3 regions of the Aeribacillus sp. FSL K6-1305 genome follow, and region 1 is predicted to be linked to each of the others. Evidence: riboswitches for the same ligand, from Rfam matches in the RefSeq annotation. Region 1 holds a riboswitch; each other region holds the start of a gene.
What was found. Region 1 has a riboswitch for S-adenosylmethionine ahead of NST97_RS18770 (methionine biosynthesis PLP-dependent protein). Riboswitches for the same ligand answer to the same signal wherever they lie in the genome.
Positions count from the first base shown of each region.

Region 2: linked by a shared signal. The riboswitch ahead of NST97_RS10075 (2,3-diketo-5-methylthiopentyl-1-phosphate enolase) and the one ahead of NST97_RS18770 (methionine biosynthesis PLP-dependent protein) in region 1 are both predicted to bind S-adenosylmethionine.
Region 3: linked by a shared signal. The riboswitch ahead of metK (methionine adenosyltransferase) and the one ahead of NST97_RS18770 (methionine biosynthesis PLP-dependent protein) in region 1 are both predicted to bind S-adenosylmethionine.

Region 1 is NZ_JBBOQV010000004.1:10,985-16,906, forward strand. Features, by position in the region: gene NST97_RS18760 (TAXI family TRAP transporter solute-binding subunit) at 1-72, opposite strand, end outside; gene metC (cystathionine beta-lyase) at 241-1,404, opposite strand; gene NST97_RS18770 (methionine biosynthesis PLP-dependent protein) at 1,397-2,512, opposite strand; SAM riboswitch class I at 2,629-2,766, opposite strand; gene NST97_RS18775 (hypothetical protein) at 3,562-3,720, shown strand; gene NST97_RS18780 (aliphatic sulfonate ABC transporter substrate-binding protein) at 4,097-5,107, opposite strand; gene NST97_RS18785 (ABC transporter permease) at 5,125-5,883, opposite strand; gene NST97_RS18790 (ABC transporter ATP-binding protein) at 5,867-5,922, opposite strand, start outside.
Region 2 is NZ_JBBOQV010000002.1:35,985-41,906, reverse strand. Features, by position in the region: partial or broken gene NST97_RS10090 (IS3 family transposase) at 1-528, shown strand, start outside; gene NST97_RS10085 (BREX system ATP-binding domain-containing protein) at 777-1,031, opposite strand; gene NST97_RS10080 (hypothetical protein) at 1,031-1,615, opposite strand; SAM riboswitch class I at 1,980-2,085, shown strand; gene NST97_RS10075 (2,3-diketo-5-methylthiopentyl-1-phosphate enolase) at 2,164-3,387, shown strand; gene NST97_RS10070 (2-hydroxy-3-keto-5-methylthiopentenyl-1-phosphate phosphatase) at 3,384-4,073, shown strand; gene NST97_RS10065 (methylthioribulose 1-phosphate dehydratase) at 4,070-4,717, shown strand; gene NST97_RS10060 (1,2-dihydroxy-3-keto-5-methylthiopentene dioxygenase) at 4,740-5,270, shown strand.
Region 3 is NZ_JBBOQV010000002.1:1,610,408-1,616,329, forward strand. Features, by position in the region: gene pckA (phosphoenolpyruvate carboxykinase (ATP)) at 1-1,374, opposite strand, end outside; SAM riboswitch class I at 1,643-1,834, shown strand; gene metK (methionine adenosyltransferase) at 2,040-3,245, shown strand; gene NST97_RS17715 (phosphatase PAP2 family protein) at 3,936-4,466, opposite strand; gene NST97_RS17720 (gamma carbonic anhydrase) at 4,639-5,166, opposite strand; gene NST97_RS17725 (alpha/beta hydrolase) at 5,235-5,922, shown strand, end outside.

The DNA.
Region 1 (5,922 bases):
TCCACACGCAGAAATGATCATTATGAAAAGAAGAGCTGTTAAGAATATAAGTCCGCTTCGCCATTTGATCATTGATACTCCCCCTTTTTAAATTCGTTTGACTTTGGGTGCATTACTATCATATTAAAGAACAAATGAAAAAATGTGGGATAATATGTCAGCTAGATTATCAACATAAAAAAAAGACAGGAATTGTCGGTATTCGACATCTCCCTGTCTTCTATTAAGGTAAGAAAAAATTTATTGATAGGCCAAAACAGTAGAAAGACCAGACTCCAAATCATTTTTTAAGTCTTCAAAATTTTCTAGCCCTACGCTTAATCGAAGAAGACCATCGGTTATCCCTCTTTTGATCCGTTCTTCTTTCGGCATCGCGGCATGGGACATTTTAGCTGGATACGACAAGATCGATTCAACTGCACCAAGGCTGACTGCAAAAACAGGCAGCTGAACATGATCAGCAAGAATCTTGACCGCTTTTTCATCTTCTAGTTCAAACGATAAAACCGCTCCACCGTTGACACTTTGCCGCAAATGAATATCTGACCCTGGGTGATCGTGAAGACCTGGATAGTACACTTTTTTAATGGCAGGGTGCTTTTTCAAAAATTCTGCTAATTGAGAAGCTGTTTTGACGGATTGATCCAGCCGCACATGAAGTGTTTTTAACCCTCTTAATACAAGCCAGCAATCATGCGGGCCGAGAACAGCGCCGAAGGCATTTTGAAGTTTGTAAAGCGCTTCGCCAAGCTTTTCATCTTTCACAACTGCCAGTCCTGCCAAACAGTCGCTATGACCTGCCAAAAATTTTGTTGCACTATGTAAAACAATATCGGCCCCTAAATCGAGAGGCCTTTGCAAAGCCGGAGTCATAAATGTATTATCAACAAATGTTAAACAGCCGTTTTCTTTTGCAAGCTGCACAATTGCTCGAATGTCCGTCACTTTTAACAGCGGATTCGAGGGCGTTTCAATGTAAATCACTTTTGTGTTCGGACGTATATTTGCTTTTACGGCATCAAGGTCCGTCATATCGACAAACGTATATTCAATGCCAAAGCGCGATAAAACATCGGCAACGATCCGGTATGTTCCGCCGTACACATCTTCTGTGACCAAAACATGATCACCGGAAGAAAGTAAAAGAAAAGCTGTTGATATAGCGGCCATCCCAGAAGCAAACGCAAAGCCTCTCACTCCGCCTTCCAGTTCGGCAATCGCCTCTTCCAACGCTTTTCGTGTTGGATTTCCTGAACGGCTGTAGTCAAATTCAGGAGATTCATCCAATGTTTGCTGATGAAACGTTGACGCTTGCTGAATCGCCACGCTGACAGCACCAGTTGTCGGGTCAACCTTATGTTTATTATGAATCAATTTTGTTTGAAAGCTCCATTGGTCATGCATTTAGTAAATCCCCTTTCGCAGCTGCTTGCAATGCCTGCTTGAGATCTTCCTTCAAATCCTCCACGCTTTCAATCCCTACAGAAAAACGGAGAAGCCGGTTGCATACACCGTTTTGAATTCGGATTTCTTCCGGAATGTCCGCATGTGTTTGGGTAGCTGGATACGTTATAAAGCTTTCTACCCCTCCAAGGCTTTCCGCAAAACAGATTAATTTCAGATTCTGCAAAAACGGGTTGACCCATTCTTCTTTTTTCACACGGAAGGAAAGCATTCCGCCTCTGCCAGGATATAATACATCATCAATTTCAGGAAGCTCTTTTAAATATGCCGCCAGCTTCCTTGCATTTTCCTGATGTTTGGCCATTCTCAATGATAAAGTTTTCATTCCTCTAAGCAGCAGCCACGAATCAAAAGGAGATAATACCGCACCAATTGCATTTTGATGCATGGCTAATTTTTCGCAAATTTCTTTCCCTTTTGCACAGACCAGGCCGGCAAGGACATCGTTGTGACCGCCTAAATATTTCGTTGCGCTGTGAATCACGATATGCGCTCCTTCTTCAATCGGACGCTGCAAAACAGGTGTGTAGAACGTATTGTCAACGATCAGCAGCAAATTGTGCTTCCGGGCCAATTCCGCCAACGAGGAAATCGATGTTTCCTGCATAAGCGGATTAGTGGGCGTTTCTAGAAAAATCGCTTTAGTATTTTCGTTTATTAATGATTCCGTATATTCGCGAGACGTAAAATCGTCATAGTGGAAGGAAAGACCGTATTTGCGCCACTCTTCTTCAAACAAGCGGTATGTCCCGCCATATAAATCTTTTGAAACGATCAGTTCATCTCCACTTTTAAATAAAGCCATAATCGTCTGAATCGCTGCCATTCCGGAAGAAAATGCAAATCCTTGATCGGCTCCCTCCAATTTGGCTATGGCGTCCTCGACAAGCTCTCTCGTTGGATTTTTTGTCCGAGTGTAATCATAACCTGTTGATTCACCTATTCCTTTATGCCGGTAGGCTGTGGACAAATAAATGGGGGCGCTTACTGTTCCTGTAAGAGCTTCACTTCGATTTCCTAATTGGGCCAAAACTGTTTCAATATTCATCTTTGACTTTCCTCCTTTTTTAGTTAGTAAAAATGTGCTGCTTTCATTGCCTGTAGAGGAGGCTTTAAAAATAAAACGCCCTCTTCATAAGAAGAAGGCGTTTATTGTTTGGCTCCTTCTTATCTTCCAAGCATATCTTACGGCAAAATGCTTGCTGGATTTAGCACCTTGGTACAAAGGTTATCATGCCGCCGTCCTTGTACCGGTTGCTGAGACTTCTTCGGGCCAGTTCCCTCCGCCTCTCTCGATAAGAATTCCGATATGAACTTTTGATAGGTATAACTTTACCTCAGTTTTAAAAAAAATTCAAGACGTTTCCTGCCAACAATTCCGATAACTTTGATTTATTTTCAGTAAAACTAAAGAAAAATAAGAACTTTCTTTAAATAATCCGTCGATTCTTGAAATGTTTTTTTGCGAAAGCCAAAAGGGAAATTTTTTTGTATGGATCACCTTTGATCCTCCATCATTTCAATGAAGTGGTTTTATTTTCCCCTGAGGCTTCCTAAATTTTGAATTGATTTTAAAATGCAAATATCCAATTCGGAAGCTGTCGTATTTTTAAGAAAAATTGTGAACGAGGTGATCTTCTTTAGAGGAATTGGAAAATTTTAAGAGTATTTAATAAACAGTGAATGAAACGATTGAATTGGCAAACTAATCGTTTGATAAATTTTTCGCCAACTTCTGTCAAACGAACCCGTACTCCATAAAGCAACTGAACAGAAAACGAAGATGCGATATTTGTTTTGCAGGTGAAGCTGGGAAGCAAAAAAGATGAACATAAACGTGCCGTTGGAAAATTTGCTGAACATTCTTTACTGATGCGCCTTCTCTTTTTTATCAATATTATGGAAAGGAAAGACTGTTTATGATGCTGTATATAATCGACAGCATACGAACCAATAATTTTCATGACGAGCAAATGATGGGGCAAATCAAAATTATGTGAGAAAACGCTTTCTAAAAACTGGAACATCATCAAAACAATGTGTACGGAATTTATTATGATTATGAAAGCGACTACAGAGGAGATTATTTATTAAGCATTGCAATTGAAGAAAATAATGGGGAAGCTTTTAATTGAAATCCCGAGCAACACGAAATATAAAGTTTTCCAAGTAGATAAGACGGACGAACAAGGCATGTTTAAAACTTGGAGTAAGATTTGGAAGCAAGAAGAAACTGGTTTAATAGAGCGTGCTTGAAAAATACAGCCTAAAGCCCAAATGGAGAAATTGAAATTCATATAGGCGCTGTCTAATAAGTCGATTTTCCGGCTTATAGACGCCCCTTTAATGTTTTAGAAATGTTGATATATCAATGTTTATAATCTTTCGTTTTCAATGGATTTTGACTTTCTGGACAGCTCCAAACAATGTGAAAAAACGGGAGCTTATTCGAGCGATTTGAATAAAAAGCTCTCACAACAACAGAATCCCAATATACAGGCATAGTCATAAACAACTTTTGGGATAAGCCCTGTTTTAACAACTGCTTCATCTTGAATTTACATCAACAAAATAACCCCCCTATCCAGAAGCCGCATAATATCAAAAAGCTTCTGTATAGGGGGTTTATTACTTAATTCAAAAAGCTTGTATCTACAAGACCTTTAAGATCCGGTTTTTCTTTTAAAAATTTCAAGTCATAAGAAGAGTTAGAAAAGTCTTGAAGAACTTTTTCATCCACTTCGGTTGTATAGCGGACACGTTCCCAAGCGCTGTCGATAATTTCTGGGTCAAGCTCTTGATTTGTTATTTCTTTAATCGATTGAATGGCAATATCGCGTGCTTCCTCTTTGTTTTTATTGATGAAGTCGACTGCTTTTTTGTGGGCTTTGACAATATTTTGAACTAAATCTTTATTTTCTTTAATAAATTTGTTGCTCGTCACTAAAACAGTGTTCGGAAGCGTTGTGCCATAGGCGATATCTTTCGTATCGACAATCACTTTCGCCCCGTCTTTTATTAATAATGAAGCCCAAGGCTCAGGCACAGCGGCTAAATCCACTTTTCCCGATTCAAAGAAAGCTTGATATTGTGCCGGGTTTCCAGTTGTATGCTTTAATGTGCCGCCGATTCTTGATGAAGCAATGTCGTAATCTTGCAAGTACGTTTCAAATTGGACATCGTGAGTGCAGCCGACACCAGGAGTAATGAATGTTTTATTATGAATATCATCTAAGCTTTCGATTCCGCTTTTTTTGCTTGCTACGACGACAGTACCCCCAGATGACGCACCGGCAATAATTTTCACGTCTGCACCATTAGAATAGTTATTCATGACAGGAGCTGGACCGACAAGCCCGGCGTCAATTTCGCCGGTTTTCAACGCTGTCATAAAAGCGCCGCCATCCGGAAAAGTTTTATATTCAATATCTACTTGATCCCCAAGCGCTTCTTCATAGTAGCCCTTTTCCTTCGCAATCATCGCCGGAACATGGTCAATATTTGGGAAATAGCCGATGACTACTTTATTTTTTCCGCTTTTCTCTTTTCCTGATGCCTCATTCCCTCCACCGGCTCCGCAGGCAGATAAAATACCGATCAGCAGCAAGGTGATAAATGATAGCAGCAAACCTTTTCTCTTCATAATCTCAACTTCCTCCTTTATTGTTCAAGCAATCCCCATTTTTTCATCACTTTCTTTTCAATTCTGCTGAAAAAAACTAAATCTACTAAAATTCCAATTAAGGCAATGATAAATATAATGCCCATCACTAACGCCATATCGCCAAAATCTGATGCGAATTTTAACGTATAGCCTAAACCCGGGCCGGTGCTTAACAGCTCGCTACCCATCAGGCCTCTCCACCCAAACGCCCAAGCAAGCCTTGCACCAGTTACTGCATGCGGGATGGCTGCTGGAAAAATCACGTGTGTAAACAGAGAAAATCCGCTGTAATCCATTGTCCTTGCCGCATTTGTATATATTGGAGGAACGCTTTTAATCCCTGTCCGCATATTCAATGTCATCACAAGCGTTCCACCGAGCACGACAATAAAAATGATCGCTTTTTCATTTAAACCGAACCAGATGATGGCTAGAGGCAGCCAAACGATGCTCGGCACGCTTTGCAACGGCAAAATTAAAGAGCCAATGGTATCATCAATTACTTTCGATTTTGCAAAAACGACGCCTAACACTGTTCCAAGAATAAGAGCAATCACAAGCCCGATTGCCAGCCGCTGAAAACTTGCCAGCAAATCATAGACAAGAGTTAGATCAGCAAAACCGTTCCACAATGCCTGAAAAATATCGCTCGGAGCCGGAAAGACGACAGCCTTAATATTTAACAGCTTGACGATTGCTTCCCATATACCCAGTGCGGCTGCATAAAAAATGATTCGTTTAACGACCTGCTGCATAACTTTCTTCCTCTTTCACTACTTTATCAATTTCTGACT
Region 2 (5,922 bases), on a different contig from region 1:
GCAAGATGGAAGAACACGATAACCTGCTGAACCAGGACTTCTCAATGACAACCATCAACGAGAAATGGGTTACGGATATTACGTACATTCATACTTTGAGAGACGGTTGGTGCTACTTGGCTTCCGTAATGGATTTACATTCCAGAAAGATTGTTGGTTACGCTTTTGACCGTCACATGACGACTGAACTGGCTTTAAAGGCAGTAGAAAACGCTTATCAGGCACAACGTCCAGGTCCGGGATTGATCTTGCATTCTGATTTGGGATCCCAGTATACAAGCGAGAAATTTGTAGAATACATGGAAAAGAAGCAGTTCAAACACTCCTTCAGTAAAAAAAGGTTGCCCATACGATAACGCCTGCATTGAGTCTTTCCATGCAATTCTGAAAAAGGAAGAGATCTATAGAATCAACTATTTGAACTTTCAAGCTGCCAGAAGAGCCTTATTCGAATTTATAGAAGGCTGGTACAATCGGAAACGGATTCATAGCTGCCTGGGCTATATGACGCCACAAGAAACAGTAGACAGTATCAAAGGGCAGCGTAGTGCTCTTCACAATTTTACAAGCATCCGCTTTACATGGAGTGGGGGTGTGGTAGGCTTATTTGCCATGCGAAAGAATTCATTGCCCCTTTCACCCTTCGCATAACACCACGCCCGCAGAGGCTCCATGTCAAGCGACAAGCGATGTCAATGAGATCAAAATTAAATTTCACTTATTGGTGTCCAAAATACTGACTTAAATCCAGTTTAATTCTTTCTACAGTACTAGGACTAATAATTTAAAAGAGAATGGACATCGTTCCCCTCTTTTGCAGCGTCTAATACGAATATAAATTCACGTAAAAATGTCCTTGGAAGTACAGTGATTTCCTGTTCAAAGGCAACAGTAAATGATTCAACATATTGCTTAATAAATGTATCATCAATAACTGTCTCTGGTATCCATTTGTGTACCATACCGTGGATTTCCCTAACTTTATATGAAACTTCTATTAATTGTTCAGTTGAGAAACGGTTTAATTTCATCAATGGGGTTGAAAGTACACCACTAACCCTTCCATTTTTTGTGAAGATAAAGGTTTAATTCTAAAATATAAAACATCATGTTCTTTAATTGATCGATCCTCGTTTTTAATTAAATCATCCGTTCCAGTAAATAACATATAACATCCTTTCCTTACATACGATTCACTTATTCCTAGCAATTTAGCTAATTTGTAATTCGAGAAATCAGGATTCAACTCAATTGCTTGTCTAAGTTTTTCTAAGTTCTTATCCGTTTTATTGCGCTGTTCTTTTAAATACTCCTCACGGCTTTTTACGCCCATTTCCCGGCGTTTTTGTTTCCTTCTCCGCTTTTCATTCGCATCTATAATCGTGCTTAAATGGCGTTGTTCGTCCTCTGTTATATCTAACCATTCAATTAATTTTTTATTGCTGATATTATATCCAGCGCCAGGATACCCTTTTTCTCTGGCTATTCGGTTTGCTTCTTCGTTATTCCGTGCATAATAGGCCTTTTCAGCGCTTCTGGTGGATCTTCTTAAAGGCTCATTAAACTGTAAATTAAACGTTAGCGTTTGTTTTAAGGCTTCTTCTGGATCATTCAAAAAGCAACATAACCAATAACGGTACAAGAAACAAATTGTCTCACGATAACCAGTAACGTTATAATTGCGTAATTCAACCAGTTTTTCTAAGTCTAGTAATCTAGCATGATGCGATCGGAAGACGTTAAAAAGATGTTGTACCTTCTTTTTTCGTCCTCTTTTTTTAGGCTTTCCTGTTTTGGCTCAACCTCAAGTTCCGGTAAATACCTCAAATTGTAAACTGCACCATTAAATAATTGTAGCATGCCATCAGAAAAATGTAAGCGAATTTGAATCGAATATGATGTAAAAAAGTGTTGACAGAGGGGAAGGATAGTGGTATAATCCAAGTAAACGAATAAGAATTATAAAGTTAATAATAAAACTCTTATCAAGAGCAGGTGGAGGGATGAGCCCAATGAAGCCCGGCAACCGACTCATATGATGAGCACGGTGCTAATTCTCCCAACAGAGATGTTGAAAGATAAGAAGTTGTTTTGACAAAAAACCTCTTCTTATTGAAGAGGTTTTATTTATATAAAAAAATCTGAATGAAGAGGATTGAAAAAATGGGTCACGTAACAGCAGTATACCAAATCATTGCGAAACGAGAAGATTTAGAAAAAAAAGCAGAAGACATTGCTCTTGGATTAACGGTAGGTTCGTGGACTGACCTTCCTCTTTTAGTGCAAGAGCAGTTAAAAAAGCATAAAGGACAAGTGGTTGAGATAAAAGAAACAGGCGAGGATCCATCCTCCGGCAAAACGATTGCACAGCTTCACATTCGCTTTCCGGGAGAAAACTTTTCTAAAGACATTCCTGCCATCTTAACGACAACTTTTGGAAAATTATCACTAGATGGAGAAATAAAATTACTAGATTTGCAGTTTGACGATGAGATCTTTCGGTATTTTCCAGGTCCTCGATTTGGAATTCAGGGGTTACGAGAAAAACTTGGCGTTTACGACAGACCGTTAGTGATGAGCATCTTTAAAGGTGTAATTGGACGTGATATGGATTACCTTCTTGCCCAATTGCGGGAGCAGGCTCTCGGGGGCGTCGACTTAGTAAAGGATGATGAAATACTTTTTGAAAATTCGCTCACATCATTTGAAACAAGAATAAAGGAAGGCAAAAAAGTTCTTGATAACGTGTATCAAGAAAAGGGACACCGAACTTTGTATGCGGTCAATTTGACGGGAAAAACATTTGAATTGAAAGATAAGGCAAGAAAAGCAAAAGAATTAGGTGCCGATATTTTGCTATTTAATGTTTTTACATATGGACTCGATGTGCTGCAAGCATTAAGGGAAGATGATGAAATCGCCCTCCCAATTATGGCTCATCCGGCGTTTAGCGGATCGTTTACTTCATCCGAAAAATATGGGCTCTCTCATTCCTTATTGCTTGGAAAATTGATAAGAATTGCTGGAGCAGATTTTTCGTTGTTCCCTTCACCATATGGCAGCGTTGCATTGGAGCGTGACAAAGTTTTAAAAGTGAAAGAAGAATTGGTGAAGGAATCAGTTTTAAAACCAGTTTTTCCTGTTCCATCTGCTGGCATTCACCCGGGTCTTGTTCCCATTTTAATTCATGATTTTGGAAAAGATTGTGTCATTAATGCAGGAGGCGGTGTTCACGGTCACCCGCAAGGTGCTCAGGGTGGAGGAAAAGCTTTCCGTCAGGCAGTTGACGCTGTTTCCCGGGGTGTTCCCCTTAATGAAGCAGCTGAAGACATAGAATTACAAGAAGCAATTCGGCTCTGGGGATGGAAGGAGGCACCGTCCAATTGAAGCCAGTAATATTTTGTGATTTTGATGGAACGGTGACAAAAAAAGATAACATCGTTAGCATCATGAAGCGTTTCGCTCCAAAAGAGTGGGAGCAATTGAAGGATGGCGTCCTTTCCCAGTCGATTAGTATTCAGGAAGGAGTCGGCAAGATGTTTGCACTTCTTCCATCTTCTTTAAAGGGTGACATCATTCACTATATTTTAGAAACTGCAGAAATAAGGGAAGGATTTCGCGACTTTGTTCATTATGCGAAAAACATGAACATTCCTTTATACATTGTCAGCGGCGGAATCGATTTTTTTATTAAACCGCTGTTGCAGCCTTTTGATTCTATTACCGCACTGTTTTGCAATAAAGCGGATTTTAGCGGAGAAACGATCACCATTCATTGGCCTTATACGTGTGATGAAAAATGTCCCAACCAAAATTGTGGGTGCTGCAAACCGACAATTATTCGGCAAATTGCAAATGCTGACACTCATTCCATCATCATCGGGGATTCCGTCACAGATTTAGAAGCCGCGAAGATTGCAGATACAGTTATTGCACGTGATTATTTATCAAAAAAATGTCAAGAATTTTCTATTCCTTATCAATCTTTCGAAACATTTTACGACTGTATTGACATTTTAGAGAAGACAATAAACAAAACAAATTTCATAGAAGAAAAAGGTGGCGCAAAATGAGTGTCGTTTTAACTCGTGTTCATGAGCTTGCGGAGATTAAAGAGGAGCTTGCTGCGAGGGATTGGTTTATGGGGACAAGCGGCAATTTAGCCATAAAAGTTCAAGATTCCCCGCTTCAGTTTCTTGTGACCGCAAGCGGCAAAGATAAACGAAAAAAAACGAAGGAAGATTTTTTGCTTGTTGATGGAGAAGGAAATCCTGTAGGCGCAACACAGCTGAAGCCTTCGGCAGAAACGCTATTGCATTGCGAAATATATAAAAGAAGCAAAGCCGGCTGCAGCCTGCATGTACATACGGTTGCAAATAATGTCATCTCTGAACTTTATGGTGACGCTGGGAAAATTGTATTTCAAGGACAAGAACTGATAAAAGCGTTTGACCGCTGGGAGGAAGATGCAGAATTACAGATTCCGATTATTTATAATTATGCCCATATTCCTACATTAGCAAGCACTTTGGGCGATTTCGTGAAGGAGGATAAAGGGGCAGTTCTTATTCGCAACCACGGAATTACTGTATGGGGAAAAGATGGCTTTGAAGCAAAGAAAATTTTAGAAGCTTGTGAATTTTTATTTCAGTATCAGCTTGCTCTTATTCAAGCAAAAGCCGGTCTCCTTGCGAGTACAGGAGCTTTAAATAATTAAACATTTTAAGGAGGTATTTTACATGACAACGATTAAAATTCAAGGAACAAACGAAGTTATCAGCAATCAAGAGGAAGTGATTTCATTTTTAAATCAACAAGGTGTTATTTACGAGCAATGGGATATTGCCAAATTACCAGAGCATTTAAAAGAGAAATATCTTTTAAATGATGAGGAAAAACAAACGATTTTACAATCTTTTGAAAATGAAATTAAAGATATTTCAGCAAGACGCGGCTACAAAGCTTGGGATGTCATTTCTTTAGCAGATCATACGCCAAACCTTGAAGAGCTGCTGAAAAATTTTCAGCGTGAACATCATCATACAGATGATGAAGTGCGCTTTATTGTAAGCGGCCATGGAATTTTTGTTATTCAAGGACAGGACGGAAAATTTTTTGAAGTGCATCTTAATCCGGGAGACCTTATTTCTGTTCCAGAGGGCAGACGCCACTATTTCACATTAGCTGATGACCGAAAAGTTGTTGCGATCCGCATCTTTGTGACAGAAGAAGGCTGGGTGCCAGTTTACGAAAAAGAAGAAGTAAATTAAGTTTACAAAAAATTTATGAAAAAGCGGCTTTAAACATTCACAGCTGCAAGCTTAACATCATCTTTTTCATATAACTGGCTGCTCTTCGGATACACAATTCATCCAGCTCAGTGAACAATGTTCCTGAATGCAAAGAAACTATGAAAATACCACAGCGGCTGCTGACCCGGTTTTAATAGGTTTACACATTTTTGCGAAGAAGCTTGCAGCTAAAAGAGCACCACAAAAATAGGCTTGTCTTATGTTACAAGAGGATATAGTTTCACTTGAAAACCAAGTAAACACAGATAATTTATCAAGTATTATGGCGGGATGGGGAAAATCAAGAATAAATGATGCAGATTTATATTTTTAGGAAGGGGCTGTCTTAGAAAGACAAAATCCACTGAAAACGAAACATCATAAGCATTGATATATCAACGTTTCTAAAACATTAAAGGGGCGTCTATAAGCCGGAAAATCGACTTATTAGACAGCCCCCTCTATTTAATGGATGCGGCGGCTGCTTTGGATCTAGAAATCCGAATCCATTTGGAGCATTTGCCGAAATCAGCTTTTACAAGCAGGTGACGAAGTGGTCTTGTAATAATGTCGTCCCCATATTGTGAATGGATATTATGAAAGACTCTTTTTTCACTTTATGACAAACAAA
Region 3 (5,922 bases), on a different contig from region 1:
ATCGAGTTCGCCTTCCAATGCTGCCTGAACCATGGCTCTTGTATAAGCAAGTTTAATTCGTTTTCCTACTCCGTATTCTCCGCCGGTCCACCCTGTATTGACTAAAAATACTTTCACATCGTGTTCTTCGATTTTTCTTCCGAGCATTTCAGAGTATCTTGTAGCTGGAAGCGGAAGAAATGGTGCGCCAAAGCATGTGGAGAACGTTGTTTTAGGGGAAGTAATACCCCTTTCCGTTCCAGCAAGCTTGCTCGTATAACCGCTTAAGAAATGATACATAGCCTGTTCTTTCGTTAATTTGCTTATTGGCGGCAGAACACCGAACGCATCAGCTGTTAAAAAAATAATAGTGTTAGGGTGACCCGCAATGCTCGGTTTAGCAATATTGTCAATCGCTTCAATTGGATAAGCCGCACGGGTGTTTTCTGTTAATAAGGAGTTGTCATAATCAGGAATTCGTGTCGATTCATCAACCACAACGTTTTCCAAAACGGAACCGAATCGAATAGCGTTATAAATTTGAGGTTCTTTTTCTTCAGACAAGCCGATGCATTTTGCATAACAGCCGCCTTCAATATTAAAAATACCAGATGAAGACCAGCCGTGTTCATCATCACCAATTAATCGGCGTTTTGGATCGGCGGAAAGTGTTGTTTTGCCTGTTCCCGATAAACCGAAAAAGAGCGCGACATCGCCTTCTTGACCGACATTGGCGGAGCAGTGCATTGAAAATATATCTCTTTCTGGAAGCAGGAAGTTCATGACGGAAAAGATAGACTTTTTCATCTCGCCTGCATATTCAGTTCCGCCGATCAGGATTATTCTCTTTTCAAAAGAAATAATGATAAATGCTTCTGAGTTCGTTCCATCCACAGCTGGATCTGCTTTAAAGGAAGGAGCGGAAACAATTGTAAACGGATTTTTATGCTCCTTTAAATCGTCTTGGCTTTTCGGACGGATAAACAGTTGGCGAGCAAATAAATTTTGCCACGCCAATTCATTGACCACTTGAATTGGAAGACGATATTTTTTGTCAGCTCCGGCAAATCCGTTAAAAACATAAATTTCATCTCTATTTTTTAAATATTGTATGACTTTTAAGTACAGTTTTTCAAAAACTTCTGATGAAATTGGCTTGTTGACGGGTCCCCAATCAATTAAATGCTTGACAGAATCTTCTTCAACGATGAATTTATCTTCTGGTGACCGGCCGGTATATTTGCCTGTTGTAACCGAAACTGCACCTGTATTTGTTAAAAAACCTTCTTTCCTAGCTAAAACTTTTTCTACAAGCCGTGCGACTGGTAAATTATGATATGCATTTGGTCCGCTGATCAACGAAGCTAATTCATTTGATACATCTACAATATTCATATACATACCATCCTTTTTTTGCATATTTGAAATGGTTTTATAGAAATAGTATAACACATTCGCAAAAATAATCCATCCTATTTATCGATTTCTGAAAATAATGTTTTTACTATATATTTTGCCTTCATTTTTGGGCATCATACGAATCATGATTGATCAGCTGATACTGAAATAATGGATATCAGATGATTTGGAAAATTACAGAGAAGCTTTATTTATTGTTGACAAGTACTTTTTTGCTCCTGTATGATATACATTTGAACGGATACTCTTATCCCGAGTTGGCGGAGGGACAGGCCCTATGAAGCCCAGCAACCGGCTCGTTGAAAGAAGACAGTAGAATATGGCTTTCAAAATCCCGGTATTCTATGGACATACAACATGATGCGAAAGAATTCCATATTCATAGACGAGCAATGGTGCTAACCTGATGCAAGGTTATATCCTTGAACGATAAGAGTGAAAGGCAATGATGTTTATAACAACCTTTCCTCTGGCAGGGAAGGTTTTTTCTATGTATAAGAGAAATCTCGTTTAGCCAAGTTTTTCTTATCGTACGCAATTTTGATATGTTTACAATAGTGGCGAGGGAATGAGTTCCGTGTCAATGTCAAGGAGTGTAGCACTCCATAAACATCATTTTAAGTTTGAGGAGGATGCAGTAAATGACAAAAAAGCGCCGTCTGTTTACATCTGAATCCGTAACGGAAGGGCATCCGGACAAAATTTGCGACCAAATTTCAGATGCGATTTTAGATGCCATTTTAGAAAAAGATCCGAACGCACGTGTAGCTTGCGAAACATCTGTCACAACCGGACTTGTATTAGTCAGTGGAGAAATTACGACAAGCACGTATGTGGATATACCAAAAATTGTGCGAGAAACGGTCAAAGAGATCGGCTATACGAGAGCTAAATACGGTTTTGATGCTGAAACTTGTGCTGTTTTAACATCAATTGATGAGCAATCACCCGATATTGCTGCAGGGGTGGATAAAGCTTTAGAAGCGCGAGAAGGACAAATGACTGATGAAGAAATTGAAGCGATTGGCGCTGGAGATCAAGGGTTAATGTTCGGTTTTGCATGCAATGAAACGAAGGAATTAATGCCTCTCCCGATTTCCATTGCCCATAAGCTTTCACGCCGGCTTACAGAAGTTAGAAAAAGCGAAGAAATTCCTTATTTGCGTCCGGACGGAAAGACGCAAGTTACGGTAGAATATGATGAAAATGAACAGCCGGTTAGAATTGACACAATTGTCATATCGACTCAACACCATCCGGAGGCAACTTTAGAACAAATTAAGCAGGATATTAAAGAAAAAGTAATTGATCCGGTTGTTCCAAAAGAACTGATCGATGAAGAAACAAAATATTTCATCAACCCTACCGGACGTTTCGTTATTGGCGGACCACAAGGAGATGCAGGATTAACGGGACGAAAAATCATTGTCGATACTTACGGAGGCTATGCGCGCCATGGCGGAGGAGCTTTCTCAGGAAAAGATCCGACGAAGGTAGACCGATCTGCAGCTTATGCGGCTCGTTATGTAGCGAAAAATATTGTCGCAGCCGGACTTGCAGACAAATGCGAGGTTCAGCTGGCCTATGCAATTGGTGTAGCGAAACCTGTCTCTATTTCTGTTGATACGTTCGGTACTGGCAAAGTAAGCGAAGATGTTTTAGTTGAATTAATTCGCAATAACTTTGATTTGCGCCCAGCTGGCATTATAAAAATGCTTGACTTGCGCCGCCCGATTTACAAACAGACAGCTGCTTACGGTCATTTCGGACGCAACGATCTAGATTTGCCATGGGAACGCACAGATAAAGCGGAAGCTTTGCGCGAACAGGCTCATCAATATTTGTAAAATAAAAAAGGTGTCCAATGCGATGCATGCATTAGACACCTTTTTGCTTGTGCGCCCGGCATGGGTGTAATCTATAGGGTGAAAGTCCCGAGCTGCGAAGGCAGAAGTAGCAGTTAGCTTAACGCAAGGGTGTCCGTGGTGACGCGGAATCTGAAGGAAGCGAGCGGCAAACTTTGGGTCTCTCGGAACACGAACTTCATATGAGGCTAGGTATCACTGGGTGAGTTTGCAAGACAAAACAAAGCCCTTTCTGCCGAAGGTGATACAGAGTAAATGAAGCAGATGGATGGAAGGAAAGATTACACTCTTACCCGGGGAGGTCTGGCTGGCACGCCAAGTAACCTTGGTAACCTATCTAGTGATAGATAGCTGAACAGTCAGAAGTCAGCAGAGGTCATAGTATTAGTTGGTCTAGAACAACTAAGAAGGACCGAACAATTAAGAGAGAATAGCCCTTGGCATTCAGTGAGTCATGATGAACACAGAAAACGTAGTACCTCACTTGAGGGAGGAAGCGGTGAATCCCGTGGGAGATCTCTTGGAGGGTGGAGTGACCACTGGCATAAAGAGAACAGCTATTCACGGAAGTTATAAAGACTTGCGTCAATTATCTTAATTGAACCGCCGTATACGGAACCGTACGTACGGTGGTGTGAGAGGACGGGAGTTAATCGCTCCCTCCTACTCGATTTATGGTCCGAATGCGACAAAACAGATGGTGCCTGCTGAAGCTCCTAGAACTATTCCCGCCAGCACATCTGAAGGGTAGTGTAGGCCAAGAAAAATTCTTGATAGTGCCACACTGAATGCGAGAGGAAGCAAAATCCATGTTAAGGCTGGAAAAAAGAGCAAAAATGGTGTTGCCACTGAAAATACAGCTGTCGTATGTCCAGAAGGAAATGAATGGTCAGTTAACGGATTTTCTAACACTTTTGTTTCAAATAATGTAAGATAAGGCCGTCTGCGTGGATAAATTCTTTTCACAATGAAAACCGGAATATGACTGAAAAAAAGAGCAGCTGAACTTGCCAAGGCAACAGTTTTTACAGGTTCATTAAAAAATAACATCAGCATTAAACATGTTGCAATTGAAAAAACAGCCCCTCCTAAATGAGTAATATACCGAAAATAAACATTCAGTCCTTTTCGTTCAAAATGCGAATTAATCAGTTTGAACAACTTGCACTCAAATTGGTAAAGCTGATTCAGCAGTCTGCCCATGTTAAAGTTCCTCTTTTCAAAAAGCAAAAATTCTTATAAAAAATTTTCTCTCATATTTATGTAAACTTCAACAAATCTAATAAAAATTTTACAAAATTTTAAAAATGCATGAAGCTGCCCGGTAAAGAATGACATTTGAAAGAGAAAGTTTTAAAATGTTTTTATAAGCAATTTATATGCTGTTCATACGAGCAATATTTTTATAATATTGAGCTTTTTCGATATACTCGCGACGGATGCGCTCCATATCTTGAAGATCTTCTTCTGTTAATTCTCTAATCACTTTGGCGGGTCTTCCGAATGCTAAAGTTTTCTCAGGTATCTTTTTGCCTGGCGGGACAAGACTGCCTGCACCGACAAAAGCGCCTTTTCCGATTTCTGCTCCATCCAGAATAATCGAACCCATTCCAATTAGAGCTCCTTTCCGCACAATCGCACTGTGGAGCAGAACTTGATGGCCGACGGTTACATCATCTTCAATAATTAACGGTTTATTTGGGCTCTGGTGCAGACAGCATTGGTCTTGAATATTGACCCGATTTCCAATAATAGTTGGGGCGACGTCACCGCGGATAACCGTCTGAAACCAAATGCTTGATTCATCTCCTATTTGAACATCGCCGGTGATTGTGACAAAATCAGCTATATAAGCCGAATCGCTAATTATAGGTTTTTTGTCTTTATATGGATAAATAACCATGGGAACCATCCTTTTCTTTTTTTCATATTATAACAAATTTTCCGTCATGTTCGGAAAGGAGTTAATTTATGTGGAAATGGGTAAGTTCTAGTCCTAAAGCTGCGATTGTCATCATTCATGGAGCTTTAGAACATCATGGACGTTACAAATGGCTGATAAAAAAGTGGCAAACAAACGGGTACCATGTTGTCATGGGGGATTTGCCAGGACAAGGAAATTCATCCTCCAGACGGGGACATGTCCAATCGTTTGATGAATATATTGATGAAGTTGACCGTTGGATCAGGGAGGCTCAATCTTTCCAATTGCCGCTTTTTTTGCTGGGGCATAGCATGGACGGTTTAATAGCCATACGTACGCTGCAGAGAAATAAAATTCCGTTAAACGGGGTCATTTTATCTTCGCCATGTTTAGGAATTTTGCAAAAACCGAGTAAAGCGCTCGATCTTTTGGCAAAAGGATTAAATATTTTCGCGCCTAGGGTACGCTTTGATTCCGGTTTGACAGTTGAGATGGCAACGAGAAATAAGGAAATTCAAGACATAAACAGAAACGACTCCCTTTACGTAAGAAAAGTTTCTGTGCGCTGGTACAGAGAGCTTCTTCATGCTATTGAACTAGCATTTCAGCAGCTTCCGCAGTTTCCAGATGTCCCTCTTTTCGTCATGCAGGGAGGAGAAGACAAAATTGTTGATAAATCAGCAGTTCAAAAATGGTATAGTCAGTTGAATCTCACGGAAAAGAGCTATAAAGAAT